One region of the Leucobacter tenebrionis genome, then DNA from elsewhere that is predicted to be linked to it. Evidence: predicted binding sites of a transcription regulator. Region 1 holds the regulator's gene; the other holds the start of a gene.

Region 1 (11,797 bases):
TTCTACATAAGAATTGACGGGTTGTTCCGCTCGGTGAGAGAGGGCACCTCGCGGACTGTGTGGATTTGACCACACGCAAGCCAAGAGTCGAGTTTAGCAGAGTCGGGCTGGAACGGGCGAGACCGACACGGTCGACTCCGGGAGGACCTCGTCGCCTACGCGGACGGTGCCGGGAAGCCCCTCGTGCGAGGCCGGGAGGAGCAGCCTGCCGAGCGTCGGCTCGCTCTGCCCGAGGCGCTGCGTCAGCGTCGTGAGGATCCGCGCATCGCGCACGCCGCTATCGGGGTTCGCGTGGGTCGCGAGGCACCGCACGATGGGCCCCTCGGTGCGGAACACGATGCCGCCGATGCGCACCGCCCCGCTCCAGGTGAGCTCCTCCCACGCCCCGACGCCGTCGATGACGATGTTGGATCGGAACCTACGGTCGTCGACGGGCGCTCCGGGCGCTTCGAGCGCCGCGCTCAGGTCGGCTACGCTCGCGCGGCTGTGGAGCGAGACGTAGCCGCGCGGGCGATCCTGGAAGCGGGATCGAACGCCGTCCCCGACCAGTTCCAGGGGGAGTCTGCCGGGCCGGCGCAGTCGCGCGCCCTCCGCGGAATCGAGCACGAAGGCGGTGACCGCCTCGACGAGCGCCCGGCGGCCCTCCGGATCGAGCCCCTCGTCGGCCAGCACCTCCGCGCCGTGCAGGATGCGCACGCGCAGGGCGTGCTCGTCGTATCTCAGGCGCAGGGCGGCGAGCGAGGGAAAGTCCTGCAGCGCCAGCCCCTTCGCCTTGGGCCAGTAGTCGAGGCCGTCGCGCTGCTCGGGGGAGACGGCGTCGGCGAAGCGGAAGGCCAGCACGCGGTCTCCGGCGACGCGACCGTCGGGCTGCACGGTGAGGGCATCCACGGCTTCCGGGGTGAACCCCTTCACGGGGTAGCGGTAGAGGGCGACGACGCGGGGCATGGATCCGATTCTCCCAGGAGGCCGCGCGATCCGCGCAACCGAGTGCTTCCGCTACCGCGAGTCGTCGAGCTGCAGCCGATAGCCCATGCCCGGCTCGGTCAGCAGGTACCGGGGATGCGAGGGATCGGGCTCCAGCTTCTTCCGCAGCTGCGCGAGGTACAGACGCAGGTATCCCGTGTCCCTGGCGGGTTCGGCGCCCCAGATGCGGGTGAGCAGCATCTGCCGCGTCACGAGCCTGCCGGCATTGCGGATCAGCAGCTCCATGATCAGCCACTCCGTCGGTGTGAGTCGGATCCGGCGCTCCTCGCCACCCCCGGTGTCGACGACCGTGTGGGCCGCGATATCGACGGTGACGGTGCCCAGTCGCGCCGCGGGGGCCTCCTGCACCGCTTCGTGCCCGGGCTGACGGCGTGTGAGGGCCCGGATCCTGGCGAGCAGCTCCTCGATCGAGAAGGGTTTGACGACGTAGTCGTCGGCGCCCGCATCGAGCGCCTCGACCTTGTCCGAGGATCCGGCGCGCCCCGACACGACCAGCACGGGCATCTCCGACCACCCGCGGATCGCGCGGATCACGTCGACCCCGTCGAGCCGGGGCATGCCGAGATCGAGCAGCAGGAGGTCGGGCCGCCGATCCGCGACCGTCGACACGGTCTCCGCGCCGTCGGCGGCGGTGATGACCTCGTACCCCTTCGCGGTGAGGGTGATGCGCAGCGCGCGGAGCAGCTGCGGGTCGTCGTCGGCGATGAGGATCTTCACGGTGTCGCCCCCTCACGAGGCGGCGGGGTCGAGGACGGCAGCGACACCACCATCGTGAGTCCGGTGCCGGGCGTCTGCTCGGGGCGGAGCTCGCCGCGCATCGCCTCGACGAAACCGCGGGCGAGCGCGAGGCCGAGCCCCAGGCCCGTGGTGTTGTCGGTGTCGCCGAGGCGCTGGAACGGCATGAACACCTCGTCGCGGCGGTGCTCGGGGATGCCGGGGCCGTGATCCACGACGCGGATCTCGAGCCGGTCGCCCGCGACCGCGGTCTCGACGCGCACCGCCGCCCCGGCCGGCGAGTGGCGCACCGCGTTGGCGAGCAGGTTCACGAGCGTGCGCTGCAGCAGCACCGGGTCGCAGATCACCTCGGCATCGCCGTGATCGAGCGTCAGCTCGACATTGCCCGTGCCGAGCTGCAGCTCGTCGAGCGCGGGCAGGATCGCCTCCGCGGGGTCCGTGGCGATCTCGGCGACGGAGATCACTCCCGCCTGGAGCCGACTCGCGTCGAGCAGATCGGTGACGAGGGCGCTGAGCGCGGCGAGGCTCTCATCGGCCGTCTCGAGCAGCGCCCGCCGATCCTCTTCCGAGAGCTCCGAGCCCGCGGCGCGCAGCCCGCCCACCGAGGCGGCTGCGGCGGCGAGCGGTCGGCGCAGGTCATGGCTCAGCGCCGACAGCAGCGCGCCGCGCAGGCGATCCGAGTCGGTGACCGTCTCGAACTCGTCGACGGTCACCGCGAGGCGACGGCGTGTGCGCGCGTTGCGACCGACCACGATACTGACGAGCACCGCGATCGCGATGTGCAGCAGCAGCACGAGCACGTGGATCGGGTCGGCGATCGTGATCTCGCGGTAGGGCACGATGAACGTGAGATCGATGACGACACCGGAGAAGAGGGCCGCGAAGAGCGCCGGCCAAATTCCCCCGAGCAGGGCGACGGCGACGACGAGCAGCTGGTAGCTGAGCACCTCGAGCGCCGTGGTCTCCGCACCGTGCAGGAAGCGGAGGGGGACGAGCAGCAGCAGCCCGCCCGCGAGCGCGAGGGCGAACCCCGAGAGCTGGCGGGCCAGACTCAGACCGCGCTGCTCGCTCATCTCGTCCTCGCTCTCGTCGGTCGCAACAAGCGTATGCCGTCGCGGCGCGGCGCGCAGGATCAGGCGGCGTGCACCCATGGCCTTCGCCTCTGATCCGGCTCGGCCTCCCTGATCACCTCGCGCGTCATCGGGGCGATCTCGCCGTCGCCGAGGAACAGGAATCTGATGAGGTGGTGCAGCGGGTGGCCCTCGGTCCACCGGAAGTAGACGTGAGGGGTGCAGTCGACCTCGCGGCGCAGGTGCAGCGCGATGGCGGCGATGCCGTTCGCCACGGTGCTGCCCCGCGCGGTGAGGATGCGGAACCCGTGCCGCTCGACCCCGTGCACGACCAGCTCGTCTTCGAAGTCCGAGCTGTCGTACACCTCGATCTCGATGAACAGCACGTCGTCGTCGGGCAGATCGTGCGCGACTCGTGCGTGCTTCAGCTTGGCGCGGTAGCGCTCAGCGCTCACGTCGTTCGGCGTGTGCGCAATGAGTCGGAGCACACGATCCGATCGTGCTTCGACCATGGCGGCCGCGGCCGCGTCGAGTCGCACCGAAGTCGCGCGCAGCTCGGTGGAGCGGGCCACGCGGGATACGAAGCTCACGACGACGATGCCGACGATGAAGCAGGCCGCGATCTTGATGCCGTCGGGTCGCTCGATGATGTTCGCGATCGTCGTGTACAGGAAGACCGCGGTCGCGATCCCGAACCCGATCGCAGCCCGGTGCTGGCGTCGGCGTCGCGCGACGAGGGTGACCGCGATCGCAGCGGAGGTGATGAGCACCAGCACGCCCGTCGCGTAGGCGCCGCCCTGCGCGTTCACGTCCGCCTGGAACAGGACGGTGATCAGGAAGGCGATGCCGGTGAAGACCAGCACGAGGGGGCGGGTCGCCCTCGTCCACGCCGGCGCCATCCCGTAGTGGGGCAGGTAGCGCGGCACGAGGTTCAGCAGACCCGCCATGGCCGAGGCGCCGGCGAACCAGAGGATGGCGATGGTGATCAGATCGTAGGCGGTGCCGAAACCCTCTCCGAGGTAGGCGTGCGCGAGATAGGCGAGGGCGCGGCCGTTCGCGGATCCGCCCGCCTCGAACTCCTCGGCAGGGATGAGCGCGACGGTGGCGATCGACGAGGTGATCAGGAAGCCGCTCATGATGAGGGCCGAGGTGGTGAGGAGCCTGCGTGCGCCCCTGATGCGGCCCGCGGGCCGCTCCTCCGTGTCGCCGTCATCGCCCCGGATCTGCGGCATGACCGCGACGCCGGTCTCGAAGCCGGACAGGCCGAGCGCGAGCTTCGGGAACACGATGAGCGCGACCGCGACGACGAGCAGGGGGTCTCCGTGCTGCGTGGTGAGCGCGCCCCACCAGTCGCCGAGCGCGACGGGGCTCGCCACGAGGTGCGCGACGGCGACCGCGAGCACTACGAGGTTGAGGGTCAGGAACGCGGCGACGAGCACGGTGGCGAGCCGGATCGCCTCGCGGAACCCGCGCAGGAAGACGCCGCCGAGCGCCGCGAGCAGCACGAGCGTGACGATCACGTTCTGCCCGTGCAGCGGCTCGGGCGCGAAGGGGTTCTCGATGAGGTGCGCGGTCGCGTCGGCGGTCGAGAGCGTGATCGTGATGATGAAGTCGGTGGCCGCGAAGCCGAGCAGCACGAGCACGGCGAGCTTGCCGCGCCAGCGGGGGAGCAGCTTCGCGAGGATCGAGATGGAGCCGGTGCCGTGCGGGCTCTCCTGCGCCACCCGGCGGTAGATGGGCAGGGCGCAGAGCAGGGTGACCGCGACCAGCACGATGGTCGCGATGGGTGCCACCGCCCCCGCCGCGAGCGCCGCGATCGCCGGCTGGTAGCCGAGCGTGGAGAAGTAGTCGACGCCGGTGAGGCACATCACGCGCAGCCAATGCGCCCGGCGCCGGCCCTCCGGGCGTCCGTGCGGCCCGGTCTGGCGCCCCGGCGACTCCGCGGTGTCGGCGAGCAGCCAGCGACCCAGGGCCCGACCGCGCCGTGGCTCCGGCGCCGGTTCGGAGGCCCGGTCGGTGCTCGGAGTTCTCTCGAGTGACGAGACCGTCGATGTGTGCTTCACCCCTCCATACAAGCGCTGCGCACCGGCTCGCGGGGCGATCCTCACGATTTCCATACGGCCCGGGTACATCGGAAGCGGCGCTCGCAGGGGAGGGCGCCGCCGCTGTGGGATAATGGCGGGCAATGTCTCCTCGCAGCGTGAACCCCCCAGTGCCGGCATCGACCGACCCCGCGAAGATCCGCAATTTCTGCATCATCGCGCACATCGACCACGGCAAGTCGACCCTTGCCGACCGCATGCTGGGCATCACCGGCACCGTCTCCGACCGAGACATGCGCGCGCAGTACCTCGACAACATGGACATCGAGCGCGAGCGCGGCATCACGATCAAGTCGCAGGCCGTGCGCATGCACTGGGCGCAGGGCGGCGTCGACTACGCCCTCAACATGATCGACACGCCGGGCCACGTCGACTTCAGCTACGAGGTCTCGCGCTCGCTCGCCGCCTGCGAGGGCGCGATCCTGCTGGTCGACGCGGCGCAGGGGATCGAGGCGCAGACCCTCGCCAACCTGTACCTGGCGATGGAGAACGACCTCGAGATCATCCCGGTGCTCAACAAGATCGACCTGCCGGCGGCGGACCCCGAGCGGGTGGCCGGCGAGATCGCCGATCTCATCGGCGGGGATCCCGACGACATCCTGAAGGTGTCGGGCAAGACGGGCGCGGGTGTCGAGGAGCTGCTGGATCGCGTGGTCGAGCGGATCCCCGCACCCGTGGGCGAGATCGACGCTCCCGCGCGCGCCATGATCTTCGACTCCGTCTACGACCCGTACCGCGGCGTCGTCACCTACGTGCGCATGGTCGACGGCCGACTGACCCCGCGCGAGAAGATCCTCATGATGTCCACGAAGGCCGAGCACGAGGCGCTCGAGATCGGCGTCTCGTCACCCGGTCCGATGCCGACGAAGGGGCTCGCCGTCGGCGAGGTGGGGTACCTCATCACCGGTGTGAAGGACGTGCGCCAGTCGAAGGTCGGCGACACCGTCACCACCAAGCTGAAGCCCGCGCAGGATCCGCTGCCCGGTTACACCGACCCGAAGCCCATGGTGTTCTCGGGGCTGTACCCGCTCGACGGCAGCGACTACCCGATCCTGCGCGACGCACTCGACAAGCTCAAGCTCTCCGACGCGGCGCTCCAGTACGAACCCGAGACCTCGGTGGCGCTCGGCTTCGGCTTCCGCTGCGGCTTCCTCGGCCTGCTGCATCTCGAGATCATCTCCGAGCGCCTGCGCCGCGAGTTCGACCTCGACCTCATCGCGACCGCGCCCAGCGTGATCTACGAGGTCACGACCGACGACGGCAAGACGGTCACCGTCACCAACCCGTCGGAGTACCCGGACGGCAAGATCTCGAGCGTGCGCGAGCCGGTCGTGAAGACGGCGATCCTCGCCCCCAAGGACTACGTCGGCGCCATCATGGAGCTCTGTCAGAGCCGTCGCGGCAGCCTGCTCGGCATGGAGTACCTCGGCGAGCGGGTGGAGCTGCGCTACAGCATGCCGCTCGGCGAGATCGTGTTCGACTTCTTCGACCACCTGAAGAGCCGGACCCAGGGCTACGCCAGCCTCGACTACGAGCCGATGGGGGATCAGGAGGCCGATCTCGTGAAGGTCGACATCCTGCTGCAGGGCGACAAGGTCGACGCGTTCAGCGCGATCGTGCATCGCGACAACGCCTACCACTACGGCACGATGATGACCGAGCGGCTGCGCAAGCTGATCCCGCGCCAGCAGTTCGAGGTGCCGATCCAGGCCGCAATCGGCGCGCGCGTCATCGCTCGCGAGAACATCCGCGCGATCCGCAAGGACGTGCTCGCCAAGTGCTACGGCGGCGACATCAGCCGCAAGCGCAAGCTGCTCGAGAAGCAGAAGGAGGGCAAGAAGCGCATGAAGATGGTCGGCCGCGTCGAGGTGCCCCAGGAGGCCTTCATCGCCGCGCTCTCGGGCGATGTGGAGGGCAAGGAAGCCGCGAAGAGGTGAGCGCGATGAGCAAGGACAAGAACCAGCCCACCAGGCGCAGCAGCCACGTCGAGATGCCCGTCGCCTACGCCGCGGTCGGCGCGTCGAAGTCGCCCGACCTGCTGCGATTCCCGCCCGAGGGCAGCACCCCGTACGAGGAGGAGCTGCGGCTCGGCAGCGGCCAGGATCGCTTCCTGCTGGCGTCGAGCCTGCTGATGACCTGGGGGGCGCAGCGCGGCAGCGGCGTGCGCGTCGAGGACGTGGTGCGGGGCTCGGGCGAGCACTACTCGGGCGTGAGCTTCGACGAGGACGGGCAGCCGCAGGCCGCCGGCGAGGTCGAGGAGCACTTCGGCCCCGAGGGCGAGCCCTACCTCGTGGCCGGCACCACTGCGACGCTGCACGCGGAGGGGCAGGATCCCCGCAGCGTGCTCATCATCTACACGGTCGACGAGGAGCGCCGAGCGGGCTTCGCGTGGGGCACGCGCGACGAGGCCGGGGCCGTGGGCGAGCAGCTCTTCGTCATCGAGCACCGCGAGGACGACACGGTCTGGGCCGTCGCCCGGGGCTTCCTCTCGGCGCCCAAGGGAGGCCTGCTCGGGCTGAAGGCCCGCTCCGATCTGCGCACCGCTCTCGACGCGGTGAAGACGCAGCTCGCGGCGCTCGCGCCCGGCGCGGTCGCGGGCACCGTCCCGCCCGGGGCCGCGGATGCCGACGGCCCTGGTGCCGACTCCGGAACCACCGATACCGGAACCGACACCGGCGAAGATGCCGAGCATTCTGCCTGAGGGCGATCCGGCTCCCGCTGACGGATCCCTGCCCCCGAGCGTCGCCGACGGCGCCTCCGAGCGCCGCTTCGGGGTATACGTGCACGTGCCGTACTGCCGCGTGCGCTGCGGCTACTGCGACTTCAACACCTACACGGCCAGCGAGCTCGGCGGCACCCGGCGCGACGACTACGCGGGGCAGGTGCAGCACGAGCTGGGCTTCGGCGCCGAGGTGTTGCGGCGCGCCGGAGTGCCGGATCGCCGGGTGTCGACGGTCTTCTTCGGGGGCGGCACGCCCACGCTGCTCCCGGCCGCCGATCTGACGGCCATGTTGGGGCGGATCCGCGACGAGTGGGGGCTCGCCCCCGGAGCGGAGGTGACGACGGAGGCGAACCCCGACTCGGTCGACGAGGCGTACCTCGCCGAGCTCGCGGCGGCCGGGTTCACCCGGGTGAGCTTCGGCATGCAGTCGGCGGTGCCCCACGTGCTCGCGACGCTCGATCGCACGCACACGCCCGAGCGCGTTCCGCTCGTCACCCGCTGGGCGCGGGAGGCCGGGCTGCAGGTGAGCGTCGACCTCATCTACGGCACGCCGGGGGAGTCGCTCGCCGACTGGGAGCGCTCGATCGATGCCGCGCTCGCCACGGATCCGGACCATATCTCGGCATACGCGCTGATCGTCGAGCAGGGAACGAAGCTCGCCGCGCAGATCCGCCGCGGCGAGGTGCCCGAGCCCGACGAGGACCTGCACGCCGATATGTACGAGCTCGCCGACGCGCGCTTCTCAGCCGCGGGGTTCTCGTGGTACGAGATCAGCAACTGGTCGCGCACCCCCGAGACCCGCTCCAAGCACAACCTCTCGTACTGGACAGGCGAGGACTGGTGGGCCGCCGGTCCCGGTGCGCACAGCCACGTCGGCGGAGTGCGGTGGTGGAACGTGAAGCACCCCGGCGCCTACGCACAGCGCATCGCGGCGGGGATCTCGCCGGCGCACGCGAGGGAGGCGCTGAGCGAGGAGGCGAGGCACGAGGAGCGCGTGCTGCTCGAGACGCGGATCGCCGATGGCCTGTCCGCGGAGGTGCTCTCGGCCGATGAGCGCCGCGCGATCCCGCAGCTCATCGCCGACGGGCTCATCGACGGGCGGGCCGCGATCGCCGCTCCCGGACGGCCCGCGCGCGTGATCCCGACCCTGCGCGGGCGCCTGCTCGCCGACACGGTCGTGCATCGCCTGCTCGGCGGGTGAGCCGCGTCCCCGGGGTTATCAGGACCGTCTCGGGGTTCGCTGTCGGCGTGCGTCGCTGCGGGCGCTTACGAGGGTGCTGCGGTAGACTTGGCACTCTGAAGAGACGAGTGCCAGGAAGGATGGTCGGTCGCATGGTGTCGGAGCGCAGCCTCGCGGTGCTGCACGCAATCGTGAGCGACTACGTCTCATCGAACGAACCCGTGGGGTCCAAGGCCATCGTCGATCGGCACAGCTTCGGGGTCTCCGCGGCCACGATCCGCAACGACATGGCGCTGCTCGAGGAGGACGAGCTGATCGCTCAGACGCACACCTCCTCGGGCCGGGTTCCCACCGACAAGGGCTACCGCCTGTACGTCGACACGCTCGCCAGGATCCGCCCGTTGAGCGCCGCCCAGCGGTCCGCCATCGAGCGCTTCCTCGGCGAGTCGAGCGACCTCGACGACGTCATGGCGCGCACGGTCCGACTGCTCGCGCAGCTCACCAATCAGGTGGCGGTCGCGCAGTACCCGTCGCTGCGCCGCACGGTCGTGCGCCACATCGACCTGGTCGCGATCGGGGAGGACCGGGTGCTCTGCGTGCTCATCCTCGGCAGCGGCGTGGTCGAGCAGCAGGTGGCGTGGCTGCCGGCCTCCCGGGTCACCGAGGCGTGGGTGCACGGCCTGAAGCAGCGGATCTCGGAGACCGCGGTCGGCGCGGACGTCGAGACAGCGGTCGCCGCGGTGACGGACCTGGTCGAGCGCGTCTCCGAGTGGGCGCAGCCCGACGAGACGGAGCTGGTGCGGCGGGTGCTCTCGGTCGTATCGAGCCAGCTGCAGGCCAACCGCAGCGAGCGCATCGCCGTGTCGGGCGCCGCCAACCTCTCCCGCCCCGGCGAGTTCGCGGGGTCGCTGCCCGCGGTGCTCGAGGCGATCGAGGAGCAGGTCACCCTGCTGCGCCTGTTCGGCGAGCTCGCGCAGGACGGGCGCGACGTGTCGGCCTCGATCGGGCGGGAGAACGCGCGCTACGGCCTCGCGGCCACCTCCGTGATCGCCTCCAGCTACGAGCGCGAGGCCGACTCGGTGTCGAAGCTGGGCGTGCTGGGGCCCATGCGCATGGACTACGCGGGTAACATCGCTGCGGTGCGCGCGGTGGCGCGCTATCTCAATCACTTCCTGGGCGAGGAGCAGTAGCTCCCGCGGGCGCGTGTCGTGCGCGCCGCCGCGTCCAGTCATCGAACTCACCGAACAACACCCCTGAGGAGCACAACGTGGCCGATCACTACGAGACTCTCGGCGTGTCGCGAGAGGCGACGCCCGAAGAGATCAAGAAGGCCTATCGCCGGCTCGCGCGCGAGCTGCACCCCGACGTGAATCCGAGCGAGGATGCGGCGGAGCGCTTCAAGAACGTCACGCACGCCTACGACGTGCTGAGCGACCCCGAGCAGCGGCAGCGCTACGACATGGGCGGCGGCCAGGGCGGTGCCGCCGGCTTCGGCGACATCTTCGAGACGTTCTTCGGGGGCGGCTTCGGCGGCGCGCAGCGCGGCCCGCGCTCCCGCTCCGAGCGCGGCGACGACGCCATGATCCGCGTCGATGTCTCACTCGAAGAGGTGATCTTCGGGGCGCAGCGCGACATCACGGTCAACACCGCGGTGCTGTGCGAGGTCTGCCAGGGCAGCTGCTGCCAGCCGGGCACCCACCCGGTCACGTGCGACGTCTGCGGCGGTCAGGGTCAGGTGCAGCGCCAGGTGCGCTCGCTGTTCGGCAACGTCGTCACGATGCACCCCTGCGGCAGCTGTCAGGGCTACGGCACCGTGATCGAGCACCCGTGCGTCGAGTGCGGCGGCAAGGGTCGGGTGCGCGAGCGCCGCACGATCCCGATCGACATCCCCTCGGGCATCGACACCGGCACCCGCCTGCAGATGCGCGGCGGCGGCGAGGTCGGCCCGGGCGGCGGCCCCAACGGCGACCTGTTCGTCGAGTTCCGCGTGATGCACCACGACGTGTTCAGCCGGGACGGCAACGACCTGCTGTGCACCATGCAGGTCTCGATGACCGACGCGGTGCTCGGCACCACGGCGAAGCTGAAGGCCCTCGACGGGGAGGTCGAGGTCGACGTCGTGGCCGGCACGCAGTCGGGCGACGTCATCACGGTGCGTGGGCGCGGTATCCAGGGGCTGCGCAGCACGACCCGGGGCGACCTCAAGATCGCGGTGCAGGTGAACACGCCGATCAAGCTGTCGAAGCGCGAGCAGGATCTGGTGCGCCAGCTCGCATCGCTGCGCAGCGACGATCCGCCGCACCTGGGCGAGTTCCAGCAGGGCTTCTTCGGCAAGCTGCGCGACCGCTTCTTCCGGCAGGGCTGACCGGGCGCGGCGCCGATGGCCAATCTCTACTACCGCGAGGAGCTCGCCGACGGTGAGTTGCGCCCCGGTGCCCTCGTCGAGGTGACGGGCGACGAGGCGCGCCACGCGGTGCGCGTGAGCCGCCTGCGCCAGGGGGAGCGGATCCTGGTCGGCGACGGCGCCGGGACTCTCGGGGAGGGGATCGCCGAGCACGTGGCGAAGGATCGCTTCGCGGTGCGCATCGATCGCGTGGAGAGCGTTCCCGCGCCCTCGCAGCGGCTCGTGCTGGTGCAGGCGCTCGCGAAGGGCGATCGCGACGAGCGCGCGGTCGAGCAGGCCACCGAGTTCGGCGTCGACGACATCGTGCCGTGGCAGGCCGCGCGCTCGGTGTCGCGCTGGGACGGCGCCGGCGGTGCCGAGAAGGCGGCGAAGGGCGTCGCGAAGTGGACGCGGATCGCGCGAGAGGCCTCGAAGCAGTCGCTCCGGGCGCGCGTGCCGGGTGTGACCGACCCCGCGACCCTCTCCGATCTGTGCGAGCTCGCCTCGCGCCCCGACGCCGAGGTCGTCGCTCTGCACCCGCGGGGCGGGCGCCGGCTCGTGGAGTGGGCCGCGGGCGATTCGGCGCGGCTGGCCGAGCGGATCGTGCTCGTCGTCGGCCCC
Region 2 (11,797 bases), 840 kb from region 1:
GAAGCTGTTTGCTGCTCAGGTCGCTCTGTACCGCCGAACCCACGAGAAAGGCGCGGCCGGGCAGTTCGTACGGATGCGGTTGATCGAGGGTTCCGGGCATGCCCACATCCTGCAGGCTTCCGCCCGCCGAAACGCGGTTCTCCACAGCACCCTGCCCGAAATAGGCGGGATACTGTGTTGCCCCATACCTGTGGACGAAGTACCCTTCCCACGTTCGGGACGGGAAACCCGTGAACCTCCTCGAAATGACGCCTGTTGCCCCGATCTCGACCGGACAGGGGCAGCACGCGTCATCTCGATAGCAGGCAGAGCGACGGGACGCCGGATGGCGGGGTGGCGGGGTGGCCGGATGGCGGGACGGCGGGGCGCACAGGATGGGGGCGGCGGGCGCAAAGGGGATGTGGGACAGCAGAACGAAGGGGAAACGCAGAACAGGGGCCGCACCCGAAGGTGCGACCCCTGTTCGAAAGGGACTCGGACTTAGAAGTCCATGCCTGCGCCCGGATCAGCCGCCGCGGGGGCAGCCGGCTCGGGCTTGTCGGCGACGACGGCCTCGGTGGTGAGGAAGAGGCCGGCGATCGACGCGGCGTTCTGCAGCGCCGAACGGGTCACCTTGGCGGGATCGAGAATGCCCTGCTCCGCCAGGTCGCCGTACTCACCGGTCGCGGCGTTCAGGCCGTGGCCGAGGGGCAGGCTCGCCACACGATCGGCGACCACGCCGGGCTCGAGGCCCGCGTTGAGCGCGATCTGGCGCAGCGGCGCCTCGATGGCGGCCTTGACGATCTTGGCGCCGACCGCCTCGTCGCCCGAGAGGCCGAGCCCGTCGAAGACGTCCTTGCCGGCCTGGATCAGCGCGACACCACCGCCGGGCAGCACGCCCTCGTCGACGGCAGCCTTCGCGTTGCGCACCGCGTCCTCGATGCGGTGCTTGCGCTCCTTGAGCTCGACCTCGGTGGCCGCGCCCGCCTTGATGACGGCGACGCCGCCGGCGAGCTTCGCGAGGCGTTCCTGCAGCTTCTCGCGGTCGTAGTCGCTATCGGTCGACTCGATCTCGCGACGGATCTGCTGCACGCGGCCGGCGATCTGCTCTTCCTCGCCGCCGCCCTGGACGATGGTGGTCTCGTCCTTGGTGATGATGACCTTGCGCGCGGTGCCGAGCATGTCGAGGGTCGCGTTCTCGAGCTTGAGACCGACCTCCTCGGAGATGACGGTGCCGCCGGTGAGGATCGCGATGTCCTGCAGCATGGCCTTGCGGCGATCGCCGAAGCCGGGAGCCTTGACGGCGGCCGACTTGAAGATGCCGCGGATCTTGTTGAGCACGAGGGTGGCGAGCGCTTCGCCCTCGACGTCCTCAGCGATGATGAGGAGCTGCTTGCCCGACTGGATCACGGGATCGACGACGGGGAGCAGGTCCTTGATGTTCGAAACCTTGCTGTTGACGATGAGGATGTAGGGATCCTCGAAGACCGCCTCCTGGCGATCGGCGTCGGTGACGAAGTAGGCCGAGAGGTAGCCCTTGTCGAAGCGCATGCCCTCGGTCAGCTCGAGCTCGGTGCCGAAGGTGTTCGACTCCTCGACGGTGACGACGCCCTCCTTGCCGACCTTGTCGATGGCCTCGGCGATGAGTGCGCCGATCTGCTCGTCGGCGGCGGAGATCGACGCGGTGGCGGCGATCTGCTCGGTGGTCTCGATCTCCTTCGCGTTCTCGAGCAGGCGAGCGGAGACGGCGGCGACGGCCTTCTCGATGCCCTTCTTGATCGCGATCGGGTCGGCGCCCGCGGTCACGTTGCGGAGGCCCTCGCGCACGAGCGCCTGAGCGAGCACGGTGGCGGTGGTGGTGCCGTCGCCCGCGACGTCGTCGGTCTTCTTCGCGACCTCCTTGACGAGCTCGGCGCCGATCTTCTCGTACGGATCGTCGAGTTCGATCTCCTTGGCGATGGAGACGCCGTCGTTGGTGATGGTGGGGGCGCCCCACTTCTTCTCGAGCACGACGTTGCGGCCGCGCGGGCCGAGCGTCACCTTAACCGTATCGGCGAGGGTGTTCAGACCCCGCTCGAGTCCACGACGCGCTTCCTCATCAAACGCAATGATCTTTGCCATGTACTTCGCCCCTCCCGGACGTCTCTACCGATGGTCAGCTCCGTGCCGGCGCAGGCACCGACGCACGGATGTTTTAGCACTCAGCCGAATCGACTGCTAACACCAATCTTGGCACTCAAGCATGTCGAGTGCAAGCAGCGGTGCTCGCGATCAGCGAACACGCAGCCCGATCATTCGTCATCGCGAAGGCGCGGCGACCGTCACTCAGCGGGAAGGGTGGCGGGATCGACGGCCATGCCGGTAGCCGGGTCCACCGGCCAGCCGGTGACGGGGTCGATCAGCCAGCCCGTCGCGGGGTCGATGAGCAGACCGGTTTCGGGGTCGATCTCGTATCCGGTCTCGGGATCGATCTGAGGCTCGCCCTCAGCGGGCTCCTCGGACCCGGCGCCGTCGAGATTCTTCGCCTCCTCGATCCCCGGCCCCGCGTAGTCGGCCCCCAGCAGCACGACGAGCTGCGATCCGTACTCCTGGTACTCGTCGGCCTGGTAGGTCGAGAGTCCGCCGAGCTTGGCCGCGAGACCCGCCGCTGCCGATGCATCGGCCTCGTCGCTGTAGAAGACCGCGGAGATCTGCACGTCGCTCGCGGAGGCGCTGCCGCTGAACAGGATCGTGCCCCACTGCTCCTGGGTGATGATCTGATCGAGTGCGGCCGCCAGATTGGTGGTCTCAGTGCCATTGAGCACGGCCACGGTCGCCTCGGGATCGAGCACGGCATCCGGAGTCTGGGCCGTGCTCGAGGTTCCCTTCGGACGATCGCCCGGCAGTTGGCCCGCCTTGTCGATCGCGATCACGAAGCCGATGCCCGCAGCCGTGAGCAGCGCGAAACCGAGCAGAGCGGCGATCAGGTACTGCGAGACGTAGCGGGGCTGGGCGGTGAAACGATGCGCTCCGACCCGGCCGCTGCGAGGCACTCGATCGAAGCGATCCTCGGGGTAATCCTGGCGCGCGCCACGAGGCTCGGTCGTGCCCTCGGTCTTCTGCGCCACCCCTGCTCCCGTCTGATCCTTCGGCCGCCGGGATACTCCCCCGCGATTCCCCCTTAGCGTACCTTGCCGCATCCTGACAGTTCTCCGACGACGCGACGGTTTCGCAGTCGTCGCCCCGGGCGGTCGAAGCGAATCCTCAGGATCCGGCTTCGGCGGGATCCTGCAGCGAATCCGGTGCGTAGATCGCGCGCGCGAGACCGTCGATGACATCGGGGATGCGGGTGCCGCCCGCGAGCAGCACCGAGTCGTCGATATCGATGATGCGCCGGTGCTCCCCCGCGGAGGTGAGGCCGATGCTCGGCTGCGCACGGATCAGGCCGTCCACGCCGCCCGCGCTCTCGAGCCCCTTCGACATCACGATGATGATGTCGGGATCCATCGCGATCAACGCTTCCTCCGTCATCGGCCGTTCGCCCTCCCAGCCGATCTCGGCGGCGACGTCGACGGCCCCGAGCGAGCGGATGAGGGAATCGATGCCGCTGCCCTCGCCGAAGAGATAGAAGATACCGGCGGTGCCCCGCACGTAGAGGAAGGCGACCCGGGGCAGATCGGCCGGGTCAGGGGGCAGCATCTGCTGCACCTCGGCCTCCTTCTCGGAGATCGCCCGGCGCAGGGTGTCGATGAGCGGGGGCGCCGCTTCCCCGACTCCCAGCGCATCGGCGACCTGCTGCGCGGTGATGAAGCTCGTCTCCGCGTCGACGGCGCGGTCGACGGTGACGACGGGGATGCCGGCATCGCGCAGCTGCAGCACCACATCGGTGGGACCGATGCTGCCGTCGGTGATGATGAGGCTCGGGTTGAGCGCGAGCACCCCCTCGGCGTCGATCGAGTGACCGTCTTTCGTGACGACCGGAACGTCGTCGGAGCCGGGGAAAACCGTCGAGACGTCCCGGCCCACGATGTCGTCCGCCATGCCGAATGCGTAGACCAGCTCGCCCACGGACCCGCTGAGCGAGAGCGGCACGATGCGCGAGCTGTCTTCGACCGTCACCTCGGTGTCTCCCGAGCGGTCGTGCGAGACGACGGTGACGGGCAGTCGGGGTTCGGGAGCGTCGGCGAGAACGGGGATGCTCGGGCCGCCGACGACGGCGGTGGTGGGACCCTCGTAGGAGGTCGGATCGTCGAGCGGGGTGACCTCGCTGAGCGGCGGCAGCTCGACGGCTTCGACCCCGGCCGCGCCTCCTCGCCCGGGCCCGGTCTGACAGCCGCTCGCACCGAGGCCGATCAGCGTCACGAGGGCGAGCGCGACGATCCCCCGCCTCGATCCGATCCTCATGCAGCCCGACCTCTCTTCTTCCGCTCTTCCCCCGACGAATACCGGGGTTTAGCCTAACCCAAGCTAGGTATGATGATTAGTGGACTTCGAAGATCCACCTCATTCTCGCACCGGCCGAGCCGCGCTCCCCCGTGTGATCCACGCAAAGGTTTTCCGAGCTCGTATGACCCCCTCCTCGTCCGTGGCACGTGACCGTCGCGCGACGACCAAAGCCGTTCTGTTCGCGACGCTCGCGGTGGCGCTCGTCGCCGCGATCGTGCTCTCGGGCAGCACCGGGCAGCTCGGGATCCCGCCGCAGGAGGTGCTGGGCTCATTGCTGCACCGCGTCGGCATCGACTGGCTGCCCCTGCCCGGTCACCCCATGGGAGACCAGACGCTGTGGTCCGTGCGCTTCCCCCGCGTCGCCATCGCCGTGCTCATCGGAGCGGGCCTCTCGGTCGCCGGCCTGCTCATGCAGGCCATCTTCGGCAACCCCCTCGCGGAGCCGGGCGTGATCGGCATCTCCTCCGGAGCCGCGGTGGGCGCGGGTCTCGCCATCGTCTTCGGCGTCACGGTGTTCGGCGAGTGGACGACAGCGGTGTTCGCCTTCGCGGCCGGGCTCGCCGCCACCCTCGTGGTGTACGCGATGAGCCGGGCCGATGGCCGCACCGAGGTGGTCACCCTGGTGCTCACCGGCATCGCGGTGAACGCGATCGCGGGCGCGGGCATCGCCCTGCTCACCTTCCTCGGCGACACGCAGTCGCGGGAGCAGATCGTCTTCTGGCAGCTCGGCAGCCTCGCCGGCAGCCGCTGGTCCCAGGTCGCGGTCATCGCCCCCGTGATCGCGGTGGGCCTGCTCTCCGCCTACTTCGCGGCTCACCGGCTCGACCTGCTGTCACTCGGCGAGCGCAACGCCCGCCACCTCGGCGTCAACGTCGAGCTGCTGCGCATCGGCATGATCTTCGTGGTGGCGCTGCTGACCGGCGCCGCGGTCGCGTTCGCGGGCATCATCTCGTTCGTGGGGCTCGTGATCCCGCACCTCATGCGCATGATCCTCGGCCCGGCGCACCTGCCGCTCGTCACCGCCTCCGCGCTCGGCGGCGGCCTGCTGCTCACCCTCGCCGATCTCGGCGCACGCACCATCGTGCCGAACGCCGACATGCCGATCGGCATGCTCACGGCGCTCGTCGGCGGGCCCTTCTTCTTCTGGCTGCTGAGGCGCACGCGCAAGCGGAGCGGAGGCTGGGGCTGATGGCCCGTTTCTTCGAGCTTCCCGAGCGCGCCGTCGCGGGCGACATCGTCTGCGCCGCGGAATCCGTGCACCTCGAGCGCGGGGGCCGTGTGCTGCTCGATTCGGTGTCGCTCGAGCTGCGAGCCGGCGAGGTGCTCGCCCTGCTCGGGCCGAACGGGGCCGGCAAGTCGACACTGCTGAGCCTGCTCTCGGGCGATGTCGCACCGGACCGCGGATCGGTGCGCTTCGGCGATCGCGCGATCACCGACTGGTCGCTCGCCGAGCTGTCGCGGCGACGCGGCGTGCTGCTGCAGGACAACCAGCTGCTGTTCCCGTTCACCGTGCACCAGGTGGTCGAGATGGGGCGGGCACCGTGGCGGCGCACCCCGCTCGAGGACGAGGACAACGCCGCGATCTCCGAGGCCGTCGCCGCGGCTGATGTCGCGCACCTCGGCAATCGCCGGGTGCCGTCGCTGTCGGGTGGCGAACGCGCCCGCACCGGCTTCGCCCGGGTCATGGCCGGTCGCACTGGCGTTCTGATGCTCGACGAGCCGACGGCCGCGCTCGATCTCGGGCACCAGGAAGCGGTGCTCGGGATCGCGCGCGAGCGCGCCCGCGCCGGCGACGCCGTGCTCGTGGTGCTGCACGACCTCAACCTTGCCGGCGCCTACGCGGACCGGATCGCGCTGCTGCGCGACGGCCGCCTCATCGCATGCGATGCTCCGGATCGGGTGCTCACGGCCGAGACCGTGAGCGAGGTGTACCGGACTCCGGTCGAGGTGATCCCCCACCCCGTCACCGGCAAAGGCATCGTGCTGCCGCGGCGGAGCCTCTGAGGAAGGCGGGCCGGAGCGGTCTTCGCCTCCGGCATCGAACCTGCCTAGAAGTATCGAGACAGCCCATGATTCGCGCGAATTGCAGGCTCCCTCGCCAGAAATAGGCAGTCTCGATCAGGCGTCGGGCGCGGAGGGCGGCGCTGATCCCCGCTCGGGCGCGGAGGGCGGATCGGAGCCCCGCTCGGGATCGGACTCCGGCTGCGACCGGCCGCGGCGGCCGGCGATGAGCAGGCCCGACGCGACGCCGATCGCGAGCAGCGCGACACCCGCCACGATGATCGGGGCCCAAGGGATCCCCGGATCCGCCTCCCGCGGTTCGACCGGGAGCGTGCCCTGGTCGGTCGGCTCACTCGATTCGTCAGGCGATCCCCCGCCCGCCTCGATCTCGGCCAGCGCGCACCCGGCGACGGTCGCCGAGAGGGAGATCGGATCCAGCTCGTCACCCGCAACATACCCCCCGTAGCCGCCGTTGAAGGCCTCGGCACCCTTCTCGGTCAACCGCACCGGTGCTGCCGCGATCTCGAGGGTGTCGCCCTCGGCCGACAGCGCGCCCGAGAGATCGATCTCCGCGGCGCGCACCTCCGCGGTCGCGGCCGCACCGCCCTCGTTCGCGGCGTCGGTGGCACCGATGCCGAGCACCAGGTACGCCTCGTTCTCTCCGGAGAATTCGATCGCGGGATCGCTCAGGTCGAGCTGCATCGCGCCGTCGTGCCCGGTGAAGTGCACAGCGCCGGTGAACGCGATCCGTCCCTCCTCGAGGCTCCCCGAGACGCTTCCCTCGGCCCGGTCCCAGATGAAGTCGGGGGTCTCGTAGCGCATGTCGTCGCTCACGGTCCACTCGCCGTTCGCGATGGACCCGCTGATGTACGAGCGGAAGCTCTCCTTCACACCCCACGTCAGCTCGGCCGACTCGATGGCGCAACCCGCCGGTTCCTGCTGAGCGCGTGCGATCTGTGCGGGATCCGGGGACGCCATCGCGGGAGCCGTACCCGCGACGACCGCGCCTCCGAGGACAACGATCCCGGTGAGTGCGCGGATCACGGCGGATAGCTTCGTCATCTTGCCCTTCGATCGCCTCGTCACTGCGCCGGCACCCGTCATGGTTCCCGCGAACGGCCCGGTCTGCTCGACGACACCCGGCGCGGCATCGCTAGCAAGTCTGACGAATAGCGCCGGACGATGCAAATAGACCGGCCCGCCCGTGCGCCGCGCGATCGGCCGCGGCGTCCATCGGGTGCGGCGCCCGTCGGGCGCAGCCGCGCGCCTCAGACGCGCGATCCGCGGCCGGCGGCCGGCCCCTCCGATCTCCGGCTCGGCAGCGAGGCGATCACCACGGCGAGCAGCGCGACCGCCGTGCCGATCGCCATCCCGACCGTCACCCCGCCCGCGAGAGGCAGCCCCGCTTCCAGCAGCAGCGACGCGATCAGCTGTCCCGCCACGTTCGACATGCTCAGCAGCAGCACACCGGCCGCTCGCACCAGCATGGCGGCCACCGCGATGAACACGGTGCCGATGACGCCGCCCACGTAGTAGAGCGGGGAGGTCGGCCACTCCGTCGGCCAACCCGAGATCGCCACGGACACGACCGCGATCACCGCGAGAACAGCGGTACCGACGACGAAGTTCACGAACGTGGAGGTGACGGCGCTCCTCGCGGCCGCCCGGACCAGGCCGTTCACCATCGACTGCCCCGCCACGCCCACTCCGATCAGCACCGGGAAGACGACGAGCCACACCGCGTGCGATACGGCCAGATCCAGACCGACCGAGATGATGACGGCGAGCACCGCCAGACCGGTGCCGACGAGCCTCAGAGGCGTCGGATCGATGCGGCCGCCCGGGCCCAGGCCGGCTCGATCGAGGATCAGACCGCCGAGCACCTGGCCGGCAACGATGCCCACGGTGAAGAGCGCGAGCCCCGTGAGCGGAGCCACGAGGCCCTGCCCCAGCACGAAGGCGGCGCCCGCGGCCCCGCCGAGCAGCGTCCACAGCGGGAGGCGACCGGCCGTCACCTCGGCCCGCAGGCTCACGAGGCCCGCCTTCGCGCGCCGCGACACGAGCACTGCGATGCACATCACGACGAGACCTGATCCGAAGGAGACGACGGCGGTCACGTAGCCGTTGCCGATCTGCTGGCTCAGGCCCCCGTTGACACGCGATTGTACCGCCACGAGCATTCCGGCGATACCCGAACCCAGGAGTGCAGCCCAGACGGGCAGTTTGGAACTAGACACTCCCCACAGCCTAGTCCCCGCGGTGCGCCGCGCTCAGGGCAACGCGCCAGCGTTGCGCGCGGGAAGCCGGTGGAGCTCGCGACACCGGTGTCGGTTCGCAGGCCGCCAGGCGGCGACACGCAAAAGGCCCCGCGGAGCGGGGCCAGCGTGGAGCCCGGCCCTCGCTTCGCTCCGTGGCCGGCGCCTGTGGGCGCCGCGGCTCTGCGACGAAACGCTGCCGCGTTTCTTACTGGAGCCGCCTGTCGGACTCGAACCGACCACCTGCAGTTTACAAGGCTGCTGCTCTACCAGATGAGCTAAGGCGGCGAAACGGGGCGGTGCCGAGCACCGCCCCGATCAGCTTACTCCGACTCCCCCTCATCAGCGGAATCGCCGGAAGCATCGGCCGAATCGGCCTTGGCCGCGCTCTTCTCAACCTCGCTCTTCACCTTGAGCAGGTACGACTCGAGGTCGCCGTCGCGAGCCTGGTTCCACTGCTGACCGTTGACGATGACGGTCGGCGTGCTCACGAGGCGCTGGGGCTCGCCCGCGGGCTGCAGCTCAGTGCCGTTCGAGTCGAAGAGCTGGGCGCCCTTGGCGAGGCCCTGCACGCCGTTCTCGCTCACCGCTTTGTAGTTGGCGGCGATGAAGCTGCCGAAGCGCACGTCTTTCACGCACTGCCGCAGTTCGGTGGTGAGCTCCGCACCGGCGGCCTCCGCCTGCTCGAGCAGTTGATCGTCCGTGAGACCGGCCGTGCGCTCCGCGGGCTGGACGTCGGCGCTCAGCAGGGTGTTGTGCAGCTTGAATGCGACGTCGGGCTGCTGCTCCACGACGCAGCTGAAGAGGTTGGCCGCACGCGTGGAGTACTTGGTGCCGAGCGACGCACTGTCGAGGAAGTTCAGCGGATAGACCTGCAGGTTCACGTCTCCGCTGCCGACGTAGTTCTCGAGCATGGTGCCGTACTGCTGCTCGAACGCGCCGCACGCGGGGCACATGTAGTCGACGTAGGTGGTGACGTCGAGCGGCAGCTGCTTGCGGTCGACCTCGGGCGCCTCGCGATCCTCGCCCGACTGCAGTGCGGGAGTCTCGACGACCTTGAGGTCCTTCGTGAACACGACGCCGCCCGACGCCATGTTCTCGGGGCCGGGGCCTGCCGGCTTCATCGTCTGCGTGAGGATCAGGGCGACGACGGCGAGGATCGCCAGCACGCCGAGCACGATGCCTCCCTGCAGCAGGAATCGGCCGCGCTTCTCGCGGCGCTTCTCCGCTTCGCGGGCGAGGCGCGCCTGCTCGCGTGCGCGCTCGCGGCGCTCGTTCTTGGTGAGTTTCTCTGACATGGCTCTCTCCACGGGGCCGGGGACCGGCGGTCGGGTTCTTAGCTGGCGATGACGCGCTGCCGCGCCGCTACTTCTTCTTGTTGGCTCGACGCTCGGCCCGGTTGCCGGAGGCGGCGTCACCGGGCACCTGCTGGCCGAATGCGCCGCGCTGAGCGGGCTGCTGCGCCTGGGCTCCGGCCTGCTTCTTGCCGCGGCCCGCGCCGCGCGTGCGCGGTGCGGTGCTGTCGGTCTCGTCCTGAGCACCGCTCACCGCGGGAGCGCCGTCCTCGTCGGGGGCGGTGTAGCTGAGCTTGGACTGATCCGGGGTCTGCTGATCCTCGAGGCCGCCACCCTCGAGGTGCACGTGGTCCTGCGGCCCCTCTGCCGGGCGCACCTTCACCTCGAGGTTGTAGAGCAGCCCCATGGACTCCTCCTTGATCTGCCCCATCATGCCCTCGAACATCGTGAAGCCCTCGCGCTGGTACTCGACCAGCGGGTCGCGCTGCGCCATCGCGCGCAGCCCGATGCCCTCCTTGAGGTACTCCATCTCGTAGAGGTGATCGCGCCAGCGACGGTCGATGGTGGCGAGCACCACGCGGCGCTCGAGTTCGCGCATGGCCTCCTCGCCGAGCTCCTCCTCGCGCTTGCGGTAGGCGACCTCGGCGTCGGAGAGGATCTCCCGGCGCAGGAACGCCTTGTCGACGCGGGTGCCCCCCGCTTCCGCGACGAGTTCGTCGATGGTGATGCCGATCGGGTAGACCTGCTTGAGATCGCTCCACAGCGCGTCGAAGTCCCACTCGCCGTCGAGGCCGTGAGAATCGAGGATCGCGTCGATCGTCTGCTCGCGGAAGGAGTCGATGCGGGATTCGATCTCTTCGCCGTCGAGGATCTGCTGACGGTCGCCGTAGATCGCCTTGCGCTGGCGATCCAGCACGTCGTCGTACTTCAGCACGTTCTTGCGGATCTCGGCGTTGCGCTGCTCGACCTGGCTCTGCGCGCTCTGAATGGCCCGCGTGACGACCTTCGACTCGATCGCCAGATCGTCGGGGAAGCTGTCGCGGTTCATGAGCGCCGCGGCGGCGCCCGAGTTGAAGAGGCGCATCAGGTCATCGGCGAGCGACAGGTAGAAGCGGCTCTCGCCGGGGTCCCCCTGACGGCCCGAGCGGCCGCGCAGCTGGTTGTCGATGCGACGCGACTCGTGGCGCTCGGTGCCGAGCACGTAGAGGCCTCCGACTGCGACGACCTTCTCAGCCTCCTCGGCGACGGTGCGCTTGACGGCCTCGAAGACGTCGTCCCACGCGGCCTCGTAGGCCTCGGGATCGTCTTCCGTGGAGAGGCCGCGCGCGGCCATCTCCTGCACTGCGAGGAACTCGGCGTTGCCGCCGAGCATGATGTCGGTACCGCGGCCGGCCATGTTCGTAGCGACGGTGACGGCGCCGAGACGACCGGCCTGCGCGATGATCGCGGCCTCGCGCGCGTGGTTCTTGGCATTCAGCACCTCGTGGCGCACGCCCTTCTTGGCAAGCAGGCGCGACAGGTACTCGCTCTTCTCGACGCTCGTGGTGCCGACGAGCACGGGCTGACCCTTCTCGTGGCGCTCGGCGATGTCTTCGACGGCCTGCTTGAACTTCGCCTCCTCGTTCTTGTAGACGAGGTCGGGCTGGTCCTTGCGCTGCATGGGCTTGTTGGTGGGGATCGGCACCACACCCAGCTTGTAGGTCGACATGAACTCGCCGGCCTCGGTCTCGGCCGTACCGGTCATGCCCGAGAGCTTCTCGTAGAGGCGGAAGTAGTTCTGCAGGGTCACGGTCGCGAGCATCTGGTTCTCGGCCTTGACCTGCACCCCCTCCTTGGCCTCGA

The links. The regulator HrcA, encoded in region 1, represses chaperone genes, less so after heat shock. The targets are predictions, from matches to a motif close to TTNGCACTCGNNNNNNNCGAGTGCNAA.
Region 2: groL (chaperonin GroEL) is a predicted target of HrcA. The motif match lies at 2,174-2,200, and genes of this name have one in related genera.

Annotation. Positions count from the first base shown of each region.
Region 1 covers NZ_CP082322.1:380,774-392,570, reverse strand. Annotated here, with positions in the region: gene KVY00_RS01830 (MOSC domain-containing protein) at 94-945, opposite strand; gene KVY00_RS01825 (response regulator) at 997-1,701, opposite strand; gene KVY00_RS01820 (sensor histidine kinase) at 1,698-2,870, opposite strand; gene KVY00_RS01815 (APC family permease) at 2,852-4,657, opposite strand; gene lepA (translation elongation factor 4) at 4,975-6,828, shown strand; gene KVY00_RS01805 (DUF1990 family protein) at 6,834-7,592, shown strand; gene hemW (radical SAM family heme chaperone HemW) at 7,573-8,814, shown strand; gene hrcA (heat-inducible transcriptional repressor HrcA) at 8,946-9,983, shown strand; gene dnaJ (molecular chaperone DnaJ) at 10,061-11,158, shown strand; gene KVY00_RS01785 (16S rRNA (uracil(1498)-N(3))-methyltransferase) at 11,174-11,797, shown strand, end outside.
Region 2 covers NZ_CP082322.1:1,225,432-1,237,228, forward strand. Annotated here, with positions in the region: gene groL (chaperonin GroEL) at 481-2,100, opposite strand; gene KVY00_RS05900 (LytR C-terminal domain-containing protein) at 2,301-3,086, opposite strand; gene KVY00_RS05905 (heme/hemin ABC transporter substrate-binding protein) at 3,223-4,362, opposite strand; gene KVY00_RS05910 (FecCD family ABC transporter permease) at 4,526-5,593, shown strand; gene KVY00_RS05915 (heme ABC transporter ATP-binding protein) at 5,593-6,408, shown strand; gene KVY00_RS05920 (HtaA domain-containing protein) at 6,523-7,467, opposite strand; gene KVY00_RS05925 (DMT family transporter) at 7,674-8,642, opposite strand; tRNA gene KVY00_RS05930 (tRNA-Thr) at 8,873-8,948, opposite strand; gene KVY00_RS05935 (DsbA family protein) at 8,984-9,958, opposite strand; gene secA (preprotein translocase subunit SecA) at 10,026-11,797, opposite strand, start outside.